One region of the Staphylococcus sp. 231237_7MaSpsaltlick genome, then DNA from elsewhere that is predicted to be linked to it. Evidence: riboswitches for the same ligand, from Rfam matches in the RefSeq annotation. Region 1 holds a riboswitch; the other holds the start of a gene.
What was found. Region 1 has a riboswitch for thiamine pyrophosphate ahead of ACF91D_RS17485 (ECF transporter S component). Riboswitches for the same ligand answer to the same signal wherever they lie in the genome.
Positions count from the first base shown of each region.

Region 1 (6,926 bases):
GCTAACTTTGTAATTATATTTACATCATCTACAAAAGTATAATATTTTTTCCAAATATCAAACATAATGATCACCAGACATTTCTTCTATGACATGATGTGCTAAATGTAGCCTTCTTGTTGGATAACGGGATATGATTTCTGAATCGTGTGTTACCATAATAATAGTTTGACCACTAGTTACACGTTGTTGAAATAACTTTATTAAATTAAATGTATTATGACTATCTAAGCCAAATGTCGGTTCATCAAGTAAAATGAATTCAGACGATGAACTTAGAGCGATTGCAACACTTAAACGTCTTTTTTGACCAATGGAAAGTTCATAAGGATGCTGAGATTTCACGGCTAACAAATTAAGTGTTTCTAACATTGATTCAGTCTGCGCGTCAGCCTCTTGCCTAGAATTAAATTTATTTTTATATTGAATATGAATTTCATCATAAACAGAAGAAGTAATGAATTGTAATTCTGGATTTTGATAAACTAAATACATATATTTAGCTGCTACTTTAATTTTGTTGAAAGGACGCTTGTCTACTAACATACGTCCTTCATATTTAATTAATTGCATCATTGATTCAAGTAATGAGGTTTTTCCAGAGCCGTTTGCGCCTGTAATTGTAATCCATTCACCAGTACCAATATTTAAATGAGGTATGTTGATTAAATTATGTTTACCACGTTTTATGTTCACATTCTCAAATTCAAGATCTAAGTTTGTATTAGTATTATTATTAAAATGTATCGTTGGCGGAGCATATTGCCAAGCGTTAGGGTGCCAAACCCCATATTCTGTTAGTAAATCTTCATGTTTATTCAAGATTTTATCTGGGGTAGTATCAGCGATAATTTCACCATCATAATTTAATAAGATGACACGGTCCATATGTTGCCATATATGTTCCACTTTGTGTTCGACAATAATCACTGTTTGGTTTTGCCATAAGGCTTTGATTTTATTCCATAATTCTGCAGTTGACTCAACGTCCAACATTGCAGTAGGTTCATCTAAAAACAAGGTGTTCGACTGTTGTAATATCGTTTCGGCAATTGCAAGTTTCTGTTTCATACCACCGCTTAGTTGATTAATGTATTGATTTTTATCAACTTTTAAATCGACGGCTTTAAGTGCATTATCTATGCGTTCATCCATTTCATGTCGGGGGACTTGCTGGTTTTCTAGAACAAATGCTAACTCTTCGTCAACTTTGGGCATACAAAATTGGCTATCTGGGTCTTGAAATATAACACTACTTGAATCGTCGATATTCAATTCATCATACTTGATAGGTAGATCAATAAGATTTGGTACAATACCACTTAATACATTTAATAAAGTGCTTTTGCCAGAACCGGATGGTCCTAATAATAGTACTTTTTCTTTTTCTTTGATTTGGAGTGTTAAATGATCAAATATTTTTTTCTTACCGTTTGGATATTTTAATCGCAAATTTTTTGTAACTATCAACGTGATTGCTCCTTATAAATTATCATAGTCACTTTCTGTAGCAGGTCTGAACAATTTAGTTACGCCCGTTTGATCTAATGCTTTTACAATATAGTAGGAAATTAAGCCGGCAACGATGATTCCGCTTATAAGTCTGAAGCCGATATATAACGCTAGATTCCAACCGGCAACTTCACCTAAATAACCATAAGCAAAGTCTAAAGGCAATGTTGAAATAGAAGCTAAGAGACCAGCGAGCATTGCGACCATTGCTGAACGAGACTTATACCTGAAAATAGCAAATATAATTTCACATGCTAAACCTTGTAATAAGGCATAGACCATAGTTGCAATATCAAAACGACCCATGACAATAGTTTCACCAGCACCAGCCGCAAACTCGGCTAATATTGCAATACCAGCTTTAGGAATAATAAGATAAGCGACGATAGCAGCCATAAACCAAGCACCGTATGTTAATTCCTCAAAGTGTAACCCTGTAACTTGTAATGCTTTATACACAAAATTCCATATATTGTAAATAACTGCAAAAACAACAGCAATTAGTACAGTCACTAGAATTTCTGAAAGCTTTAATCCTTTTGACATAAAAAAACCTCCTAATATAAAAAACGCACAACCTTCTAGAAAGTTGCGCGTTAAAATATAGGCATACAAATACCTGAAAAATAGGTGATTAGTACACTTTCCTACGCTAGTTTCATCTAGATCAGGTTCAAAGGGTTTGAGGGTACACCTCATCTCAGTCACAAAACACCCCTAGTGCGAATGATTAATTTAAATTTAACTATAATGTATGACTTTTAAGGAACAATGTCAAGGCTATCAATTGAATTTAATATTTAATGTATGTACTTTATTACCATTAAGTTTAATAATTATCTTCTTTTAAACTTAATGGAAAGTTCAACAAAAGTAATAACCAAAGCTAAAGCTGGAGCATTTATTTTGCCCCAGCCTCACTTGTCGAATTTACATTTATATTTTAAAGCATGTGATATTTATATTATTGAAACAATTAATCTAGTGAATCTTGTACATTCTTTTTAGTTTCTTCTGTACTATCTTCAGCAGATTCTTTCTTATCTTTTAATTTATCTTCTTCTTTTTTTGCTTGTTCTGCGGCTTTTTTGTTTAATTCTTCTTTACTCATAGATTAAACACTCCTTCTAAAGTATATGAACTTCTATAACTTACATATACCACAACATAAAAAATTCAAACAAAACTAGTGATTTAAATTTGAGTCTTAGTTATAATCAATTTATTGTTTAATTGAATGGTATAAGTGGAAAGTTGACTATACATCTATTTATATCATACTATGGACGTATTTATTAAATTGTTAAAGACAAGAACTAAATGTTAATATATAATAACTTTTGAGGTGAATGGTATGTCTTTTTTAAAGAAACACGCTGAGATATTATATAGTTATATTATAGGCATCGTTTCGCTTTTCACAGGTCTCATCATTTTAATCAATTTACCTTTAATTGATAAATTAAATAACAAGGGTAAAATTGACTTACATATTCATAATGTATGGGATTTTATAAACGCATTTTTTGGTGAAATAATTAGAGTAATAAGCAATTATATTGGGAATTTTCCAGTAATTAGCGCCATTATAATCATTTTATTTGGTATTGGCGTTGTTTTGATTGGTTTTACTCTATTTAGAACAACTAGATACGACTATGATATTTCCATATTCTTCTTAGTTGTCGGTATATTGTTCTTTATTATCACATTGATATTAATGACTCAAGTTTATAGCTTCTTTGCTATTATTTTCGTAATACCATTTGTAATTCACATTGGTTACATCGTTTATAAAGACGAGTTAAATACAGAGCATAGAAAATACCATTATCTTTGGATTATTTTCAGTTATGGTTTTAGTTATTTAATTACGCAAATTGTGCTATATGGGAGAATTGATAGTGATGAAATTATACCGATTGATATTTTAAGTGTAAACACATTTTTCATAATTATGTGGTTGCTGGGTCAAATGTCAATTTGGAACTTTTTATTCTTAAGAAGATCCCTCCCATTAACTAAGCAAGAACTTGGGGAAGAAGAACCGGAACTATCTAGAACAAGTAAAGGCACTGTAACAAATCAAACGAAAGAAACATGGAAAAACTTACAAGATAAAACAACAGAGTTTACTAGGAAGACACGTAGAAGTGTAGATATTCAAAAAGTAAGAGATAAAAAAGATAAATTCATTACTAAGTGGAAAAATAAAATTGATATTCAAGAGGATGATATTCCTAATTGGATGAAAATACCTAAATGGGTGAAATCAGCGTATGTGGAATTATTTTGTGGCGCAGTCCTATTGTTTTTCACTTTAATTGAATTTAACAATAGAAATTCATTATTCGTTTCTGGTAATTGGGAAATCTCTCAAACACAATATGTAATAGAGTGGATAACGTTACTAATCTTAATGTTTATTATCATTATTTATATATTAACGACACTAACGAATTTCTTAAAAGATAGATTTTACTATTTACAATTATTTATGGTCAGTCTATTATTTTTCAAATTACTTACTGAATTTGTGAATATTATGGTGCATGGATTACTATTATCAATTTTCATAACGCCAATATTACTAATTATGTTAATTGCTATTGTAGTAGCTTTTGTAATGAAATTACGTGAACCAAGCAAATATTAATGCATTGAGTTATTAAAGCGTATAAAGTGTAGCGTTGAAACTTATTGTATAAATAAGATGATAGCGACTAACTTCGACGATAGTGGCTATTAAAATCAAGTCTGTGTTAAGTATACTTTCAATTTTAATCGGGTATTGCCGATATTAATTTTTAGGCCGAAACATTTATTTTTGATATGTTCGCTTTAAAGTTTCCACTTTTTCAGTGTCCACTTTAAAGCGAGGATATCATTATTTTTTGTTTCGGCCTTTAATATTTGCTAGTAATGTTATTAATAATGTAATGATTTAAAGATAATTGATGTTACGATAAGATTGAGATGATAGAATAAGTAAGCAAAGAAAAATTATAAATATAAAAAGCAGAAAGGCTGACATAATTTTATGAAAACTGCCACATTAAATAGAGGTAAAGAAACAAAATATTTAAATGAGTATCCACTTATAGATGAAGATGATATTTATTCACATGATCATTTAAAAGAAGGGGATTTATTTTATTTAGTTAATAACCAGGAACAATATATTGCTACAGCATACGTTGGTAAACAACATAAAGGTATCGGTTGGGTGTTAAGTTACGATAAAAATGAAGTGATTAACACGCAATTTTTTGAACGATTATTCGAAGCAGCAAAATCTGAAAGAACATATTTCTACAATATTGATGGTACAAACGCTTTTAGAGTATTTAATGGTGAAGGAGATGGCGTTGGAGGTCTGACAATAGACAACTATGATGGCCATTTCTTAATTCAATGGTATTCAAAAGGGATTTATAAATTCCGTTATAATGTATTATCAGCATTAAAATCAGTATTTCCGTATACTTCAATATATGAGAAAATGCGCTTCAAAGATGCAGAAATTAAAGGTGGTTTCGTTGACGGCGACGCACCAGAATTCCCAATAGTTATTGAAGAAAACTACACTTTCTTCAATGTACACTTAGATGACGGACCAATGACTGGTATCTTTTTAGATCAGAAAGAAGTACGTAAAAAATTAAAAGACCAATACGCGGAAGATAAAGAAATATTAAATGTATTTAGTTATACTGGTGCATTTTCAGTCGTTGCAGCAGAAAAGGCTGAGATGACAACTAGTGTTGATCTGGCGAACCGCTCTCGCACATTAACAGAAGGAAATTTTGGGTTAAATAGCATTGATCCTAAATCACAATATATTTATGTAATGGATACATTTGATTTTTATAATTATGCACGTCGTCACGATTTATTTTATGACACGATTGTTATTGATCCACCAAGTTTTTCTAGAAATAAGAAAAAGACATTTTCTGTACAAAAAGATTACGATAAATTAATTTTAGGTGCGTTAGATATACTTGGACCAGACGGTACACTACTATTGTGTACAAATAATAGTGCATTTTCATTAAAAGCATTTAAAAATGTAGTGAATACAACATTAAATGCTCAGAATGTAGATTATGAAATTGTTGATGTAATGGGCTTGCCTAAAGATTTTAAAACACATCCTCATTACAAACCATCTAAATATCTAAAAGCTATTTTTGTAAAAATAAAGTAAAACTTTGAAAAAAGGGTATTATTTTTAATGTGAATGAATTTACTTAAGGAGTGAAGAAAATGAGCTTTAAAAATAAAATAACAAATAAATTTACAAATAAAGTAGGCAATAAGGTATTGAAAATTGAAGATATAAAACAAAAAGGTAACCTACCTACAACTAATATTGAGATTGAGGAACGTCGTAAAAGAGCACAAGCACTCGTTAGAAAGAAATCGGTTTTATCTTCGAGTGTAAGTATTGTACCGATTCCAGGTTTAGACTTTGGTGTAGATATTAAGCTTATGAGAGACATTATTGAAGATGTTAATAAGATATATGGTCTTGATCATAAACAGGTTAATAATATGAGAGACGATATGAAAGAACGTGTTTTTGCAGCTGCTGCAATTCAAGGAAGCCAGTTTATTGGTAAAAAAGTATCTAATGCAATATTGAAAGTGGTTATCCGAGATGTAGCGAAACGTGTAGCAGCTAAACAAACGAAATGGTTCCCAATTCTTGGGCAAGCTATTTCAGCTTCAATCAGTTATTACTTCATGAAGAAAATAGGCGAAGAACATATTCAAAAATGTGAAAAAGTTGCGAAAACACTTGTTTAAAACTATAACGTTTTCACAAAATAATTAAAATTCGTTGAATATTGTCATATCATGGGTGCAACGAATTGAATTTATATGTATAATTTGGTAATGTTATTATATAAAACTATGCTAGGTTTTATAATAAACTAACGATTTTAACTATACGAAGGAGATATCATATTATGGAACAAAAATCATATGTAATTATTGACGAAACAGGTATCCACGCTCGTCCAGCGACAATGCTTGTTCAAACTGCTTCAAAATTCGACTCAGATATTCAATTAGAATATAACGGTAAAAAAGTTAACTTGAAATCAATCATGGGTGTTATGAGTTTAGGTGTAGGTAAAGATGCTGAAATCACTATCTATGCTGATGGTAGCGATGAAACTGACGCAATCGAAGCAATAACAGATATCTTATCTAAAGAAGGATTAACTAAATAATTATGTCTAACTATATTAATGGCATAGCTGCATCTGATGGTGTAGCTATTGCTAAAGCATATTTATTAGTTGAACCTGATCTTTCATTTGATAGTGAAAAGGTAACAGATGTCGACGCTGAAATTGCAAAGTTTAATCATGCTATCGAAACATCTAAAGTTGAATTAACTA
Region 1 is NZ_JBICNX010000009.1:31,526-38,451, forward strand. Features, by position in the region: gene ACF91D_RS17475 (energy-coupling factor transporter transmembrane component T family protein) at 1-65, opposite strand, end outside; gene ACF91D_RS17480 (ABC transporter ATP-binding protein) at 58-1,470, opposite strand; gene ACF91D_RS17485 (ECF transporter S component) at 1,483-2,058, opposite strand; TPP riboswitch at 2,140-2,241, opposite strand; gene graF (glycopeptide resistance-associated protein GraF) at 2,489-2,623, opposite strand; gene auxA (lipoteichoic acid stability factor AuxA) at 2,867-4,168, shown strand; gene ACF91D_RS17500 (class I SAM-dependent rRNA methyltransferase) at 4,553-5,722, shown strand; gene ACF91D_RS17505 (DUF697 domain-containing protein) at 5,782-6,324, shown strand; gene ACF91D_RS17510 (phosphocarrier protein HPr) at 6,489-6,755, shown strand; gene ptsP (phosphoenolpyruvate--protein phosphotransferase) at 6,758-6,926, shown strand, end outside.

Region 2 (6,926 bases), on a different contig from region 1:
AATGCCTATAAAGCAGTTGACCAAATTGAAAGTGATGCACTATTTTATCGTACTGATATTAGTGATAAAGCGATGAAATAATTATTTATATGTGATTAGAAACGGATGATATGTTCATCCGTTTTTTTATTATAGGAAATTTCACAATATTTTAATGTACAAAAAGCAATTGTCCTCCTATTTAATAAAGACAATTGCTTTTAGTATGATACGGTATTTAATATTGGATAAATTGAAATGAAAATTTTGAGATTAATAAATATTTGTTATTCGAATATCTTGAATACCAGTAATTGGTAATAATACTGATAAAAAATAAGCGCAAACTGCAATTAGGATAATTATTATGACAAAGAGAATATCTTTATAAGAAAACGGGGCGTAATAATAGTAAGTACGTTTTCCGTCTTTAAAGCCCTTTTTCTCCATGGCAACTGATAGTTGATGTGCTTTTCGAATATTTTGACTTAATAATGGGATAATTAAATGTTTCATCCGTTTTAAACCACTGTAATTGCTTCGGTCTATCATTTGATAGCGCATCTTCACTGATTTTCTTAGCTCGATTAAAGAGCTAAACATAAGCGGAACCATACGAATTGCAGCCATAAATGCATAGGCAACTTTAGGTTTGACCTTTAAATGTTGCATGAGACTGTAAAAAATCATAACAATTTGTGAAGTGAAAGCAATAAGAATACCGAAAAATGCAACAGTTGAAGTACGCATTGCTAAATGCAACCCTCTATATAAACTTTCAGTTGTAATATGAATGAAACCTAGTTTAAACAGTGTATGTGTACCATCACCATAGAAAATCATAAATAAGGCGGAAATGATACTAAAGATGACTGTAAAAAATACAAAAGGTAACGTGATCTTAAATTTTATACCGTTAAATATGAGCATAAATATTAAGATTAATGACATAAAGTAAACCATATAATCAAATTCGTGTATTAATATAACGAAGAAAAATAACAATACACCAAGTATTAACTTCGTGATGATATTAACATCGTCTACGAAGGACTGCTGCTTCTTCCATTGATCAAACATTAATATCACCCATTTCTTCTATTAAGAATTGATTTTCAACATTAAACTTTCGAGTAGCATATCGTGAGATTATCTCGTTATCATGTGTGACCATTATAATTGTTTGGCCCGATTGAACACGCTTTTGGAATAGTTTAATTAAATTAAATGTATTATGGCTATCTAGTCCAAATGTAGGTTCATCTAACAAGATGAATCTTGAAGATGAACTTAGCGCTATTGCTACACTTAAACGTCTTTTCTGACCAATAGAAAGTTCGAAAGGGTGCTGCGTTTGTACAGAATTGAGTTGTAATGTTGTTAACATATTTTCAGTTTCTTGTTTGGCTTGTTCAACCGTGTTTTGCTTATTTTTAAATTGAATATAAATTTCATCATATACTGAGTTTGTAATAAATTGAGATTCAGGATTCTGATAAACTAAATACATGTGTTGCGCAGCTTGCTTAATTTTTGTGATTTTTTTGTTATCTATGAATAAGTCACCTGAATATTTCAGGAGTTGCATCATCGATTCGAGTAATGTCGTTTTACCCGTTCCATTACGTCCTGTTATGGTAATCCATTCACCTGATTTAATTGATAATTCAGGGATTTGTAATAACCGTCTTTTTCCACGTTGTATCGTAATATCTTGGAAATTTACAACGCTCTGAGTTGTAAAGTGCAGTGAGTGTTTATTTAAAGGCTTTGGTGCGTAATCCCATGCATGTGGATGCCAGACACCATATTCGGATAATAGTGACTCATAATGCTTTAAAATGATTTCAGGTGTCTCATCGGCAATGATTTCACCATCATAATTGAAGAGTATGACACGATCAATGTGTTGCCATATATGCTCTACTTTATGTTCGACAATAATCACTGTTTTGTTATCCCATATTTGTTTGATTTTTTGCCATAAATCTACTGTGGCATAAACATCCAACATTGCTGTAGGTTCATCTAAGAAAAGTGTGTTTGTTTCTTGTAAAATAGTCTCGGCTATCGCTAGTTTTTGTTTCATACCACCACTCAATTGATTGATGTATTGATTTTTATCAACGTCTAAATCAACTGCAGCCAAAGCATTGTCGATACGTTCATCCATTTCTTCTCTAGGAACTTGTAAATTTTCCAACACAAATGCCAATTCTTCATATACTTTAGGCATACAAAATTGTGTATCTGGATCTTGGAAAATGACCCCACAATCTTTGTCTATATGAAGTTCGTCATATTTCATTGGAAGGTCTACTAATTCTGGCACAATACCACTTAACACATTGAGTAAAGTACTTTTACCTGAACCAGATGGACCAAGTAAAAGTACCTTTTCTTTACTATTTATATTTAAGTTTAAATTATTGAATATTTTTTTATCTGCATTTGGATATTTTAATCGTAAATTTTTTATGGATATCAATATTGTGACTCCTTATAAATTGTCGTAGTCATGTTTTGTAGCTGGTCTAAATAATTTTGTAACACCAGTTTGGTCGAGGGCTCTGACGATATAATAGGAAAGGAGTCCAGCTACAACAATTCCACTAATTACTCTACAACCTATATATAAAGCTAAGTTCCAACCTGCAATCTCTCCTAAATAACCATATGCAAAATCAATTGGTAGCGTTGCAATTGCAGTTAAGAATCCTGCTAACATTGCTACCATTGCACTACGTGATTTATATCTAAAAATTAAAAAGATAATTTCACAGGCTAAGCCTTGAACTAATGCATAAATCATTGTAGCAATGTCGAAACGTCCCATAATAATTGTTTCTCCTGCACCGGCAGCAAATTCAGCAAGTAAGGCAATACCTGCCTTTGGAATGATGAGATAAGCAACTACGGCCGCCATAAACCAAGCGCCATACGTTAATTCTTCAAGATGCAAACCTGTAATTTGAACTGCCTTATAAACAAAGTTCCAGAGATTATAAATCACTGCAAATACCACTGCAATCAATACAGTAACAAGTATTTCAGATAGTTTTAAATCTTTTGACATAATACTTTCCTCCCAAATAAAAAAACGCACAACCTTCTAGAAAAAGTGCGCGCTTAGATATTGGCATACAGATACTCAAATAAATTATTCAGTATCGCAATACACTTTCCTACGCTAGTTTAATCTAGATCAGGTTCAAAGGGTTTGAGGGTATACCTCATCTCAGTCACAAAACACCCCTAGTGCGAATGTTATATTTAAATTTAATTATAATGTATGACTTTTTCAATATTATGTCAAGGTTACTTTTTTAATAAAAGGGTAAATGACAAGTTAATAAATCGTATGAATTGGTGTCTGTATAGCTGAAGTTTTGGTGTTAAATAGGGTTGATAGACATATAAATAGGGTGATGCGTAAAGCATCACCCTAAATCTTTATAATGTTTGACATTATAAACGTCTATTTTAATTAATCCAATGTGTCTTGAATATTCTTTTTAGTTTCCTCTACATCATCTGATGATGACTCTTTTTGTTCTTTTAATTTTTCTTCTGCTTCTTTTGCTTGTTCAGCAGCTTTTTTGTTTAATTCTTCTTTACTCATATGTGACACTCCTTATTGATGTTTGATTATATAGATGGTATACCACATAATATTAACTATAAACATAGCTTGATTGTGCTGTTATTTACATTAAATTTTAAAACAAAAAATAAAATTAACGAATTTAATGAAATAATTGTTTAATATCATTAGTAATGTGGAATTTTGACAATACAACTAATCTATCATACTAAAGACTTATTTATTAGATTATTAAAGACAAGAACTAAATGTTCATATATAATAACTTTGAGGTGAATGGTATGTCTTTTATAAAGAAACACGCCGAGATACTATATAGCTATATCATAGGCATCGTTTCGCTTTTCACAGGTCTCATCATTTTGGTTAATTTACCTTTAATTCATAAATTGAATGGTAAAGGTAAACCAGAGTTACATATCCATAATGTATGGGATTTTATTAATGCTTTTTTCAGTGAAATAATTAGGGTGATGAGTAACTATATAGGGAACTTCCCAATAGTAAGCGCCATAATCATTATTTTATTTGGTGTCGTTGTCCTATTATTAGGTATGACACTGTATAGAACGACAGGTTATGACTATGATATTTCAATCTTCTTTTTAGTTATTGGAATTTTATTTTTCTTAATTACACTAATTTTAATGACGCAAGTTTATAGTTTCTTTGCTATTATTTTTGTCATTCCTTTTGCTGTGCATATTGGTTACATTGTGTATAAGGATGAGTTAAATAAGCATCATAGAAAGTACCATTATTTATGGATTATTTTCACATATGGTATTAGTTATTTATTAACGCAAATTGTGCTTTATGGCAGAATTGATAGTGACGAGATTGTCCCAGTTGATATTCTTAGTGTTAACACATTTTTCTTAATTATGTGGTTGTTAGGTCAAATGGCAATTTGGAACTTCTTATTCTTGAGAAGATCACTGCCTTTAACTAAAGAGGAATTGGGTGAGGAAGCCCCAGAGCTTTCTAGAGCTAGTAAAGACTCGGTATCAAATCAAACTAAAGAACATTGGAAAAATTTACAAGACAAAACTACAGAATTTACACGTAAAACAAGAAGAAGTGTGGATATTCAAAAGGCTAGAGAAAAGAAAGATAAGTTTATCGAAAAATGGAAGAATAAAATTGATATTCAAGAGGACGATGTTCCAAATTGGATGAAGAAACCAAAATGGTTAAAGCGCGCATATGTAGAACTTATATGTGGTGCGGTATTACTATTTTTTACATTAATTGAATTCAATAATAGAAATTCATTATTTGTGTCAGGAGACTGGGAAATTTCACAGACGCAATATGTAATTGAATGGGTAACATTGTTCTTACTAATGATTATTATTATTGTATATATTTTGACGACACTTACAAATTTCTTACGCGGCAGATTCTATTATCTTCAATTGTTTATGGTAAGCATATTATTCTTTAAATTGTTAACAGAATTTGTAAATATTATGGTTCATGGATTGTTATTATCAATATTCATTACACCGATTTTATTTATCATGTTAATAGCAGTCATTGTCGCGTTTACGATTAAGTTACGACAACCTTCAAATGATTAAAGTATAATGTGAGTAGACGTTACCTATCTTCCTATATGATTTAGGAAGGTAGGTTTTTTTATGTATTTAAGTAAAGTTGAGTAACGGGATCTTACATTACTAAAAAGTACTGATATATTTAGATTTTTAATGTAACAATGTATATGAAATGATAGAATAGATAAGCAAATTAAAATCATACTAAATAGTAGAAAGGCTGTCATAATATTATGAAAACTGCCACATTAAATAAAGGAAAAGAAACAAAATATTTAAATCAATATCCATTAGTTGAAGCGGATGATATATACGATCATGACCATTTGAAAGAAGGGGACTTATTTTATATCGTTAACGATCAAGGTATTTATATTGCTACAGCATATGTAGGAAGACAACATAAGGGACTTGGTTGGGTATTAAGTTATGAGCAAGACGAAGAAATTAATATACCATTTTTTGAAAGATTGTTTGAACTAGCAAAAGAAGAAAGAACTTATTTCTATAATATAGACGGTACAAATGCTTTTAGATTATTTAATGGTGAAGGTGATGGTATAGGTGGATTAACAATAGATAACTATAACGGTCATCTATTAATTCAATGGTATTCTAAAGGCATTTATAAATTCAGATATCAAATATTAGAAGCATTAAAGACAGTGTTTGATTATACTTCTATTTTTGAAAAAATGCGTTTCAAAGATGCTGAGATTACAGGTGGTTTTGTAGAAGGAGTAGCTCCAGAATTCCCAATTGTAATCGAAGAAAACTTTACTTTTTATAATGTAGATTTAGATGATGGTCCAATGACTGGCATATTTTTAGATCAAAAAGAAGTAAGAAAAAAATTAAAAGAGCACTATTCTGATAATCGCAACATGCTTAATGTGTTTAGTTATACGGGAGCATTTTCAGTTGTTGCTGCAGACAATGCCAAAAATACGACAAGTGTAGATTTAGCCAATCGCTCTAGACCTTTAACTGAAGAGAACTTTGGTTTGAATGGCATTGATCCTAAATCACAATATATTTACGTTATGGATACTTTTGATTTTTATGGCTATGCGAAAAGGCATGATTTATTTTACGATACAATTGTTGTTGATCCACCTAGCTTCGCTAGAAATAAGAAGAAAACTTTTTCAGTATTAAAGGATTATGATAAATTGATTCTTGGAGCATTAGATATTTTAGCACCAAACGGCACAATGTTATTATGTACCAACAATAGTACTTTTTCATTAAAAGCCTTTAAAAAAGTTGTTAAAGAAACTTTAGAAAATGCTGGTGTAGCATATGAATTACAAGATGTAATGGGTTTGCCTAAAGATTTTAAAACGCATGCACATTATAAACCTTCAAAATATTTGAAAGCAATTTTTGTTAAAGTACTATAAAATATGTGAATTTGGGTATAAATTTTATATGGTCATTTTTTATAAGGAGTGTATAAGATGGGCTTGAAAAATAAATTTACTAATAAATTTACAAAAGAAGTAGGAAATAAGGTTTTAAATATAGAAGATATCAAAGAAAAACATCAATTACCTGTTAATTTATTTGAGGTAGATGAGAGACGTGAACGCGCACAAGCATTAGTGAAAAAGAAATCGCTATTGTCATCAAGTGTTAGTGTGGTACCTATTCCAGGGCTAGACTTCGGTGTGGATATCAAACTAATGAAAGATATTATAGAAGATGTAAATAAAATATATGGCCTTGACCATAAACAAGTTAATAGCATGGGAGATAGTGTTAGAGAACGTATCTATGCACTA
Region 2 is NZ_JBICNX010000019.1:29,666-36,591, reverse strand. Features, by position in the region: gene purD (phosphoribosylamine--glycine ligase) at 1-81, shown strand, start outside; gene ACF91D_RS23820 (energy-coupling factor transporter transmembrane component T family protein) at 253-1,059, opposite strand; gene ACF91D_RS23815 (ABC transporter ATP-binding protein) at 1,052-2,467, opposite strand; gene ACF91D_RS23810 (ECF transporter S component) at 2,480-3,055, opposite strand; TPP riboswitch at 3,145-3,246, opposite strand; gene graF (glycopeptide resistance-associated protein GraF) at 3,467-3,601, opposite strand; gene auxA (lipoteichoic acid stability factor AuxA) at 3,865-5,166, shown strand; gene ACF91D_RS23795 (class I SAM-dependent rRNA methyltransferase) at 5,376-6,545, shown strand; gene ACF91D_RS23790 (hypothetical protein) at 6,603-6,926, shown strand, end outside.
Region 2: linked by a shared signal. The riboswitch ahead of ACF91D_RS23810 (ECF transporter S component) and the one ahead of ACF91D_RS17485 (ECF transporter S component) in region 1 are both predicted to bind thiamine pyrophosphate.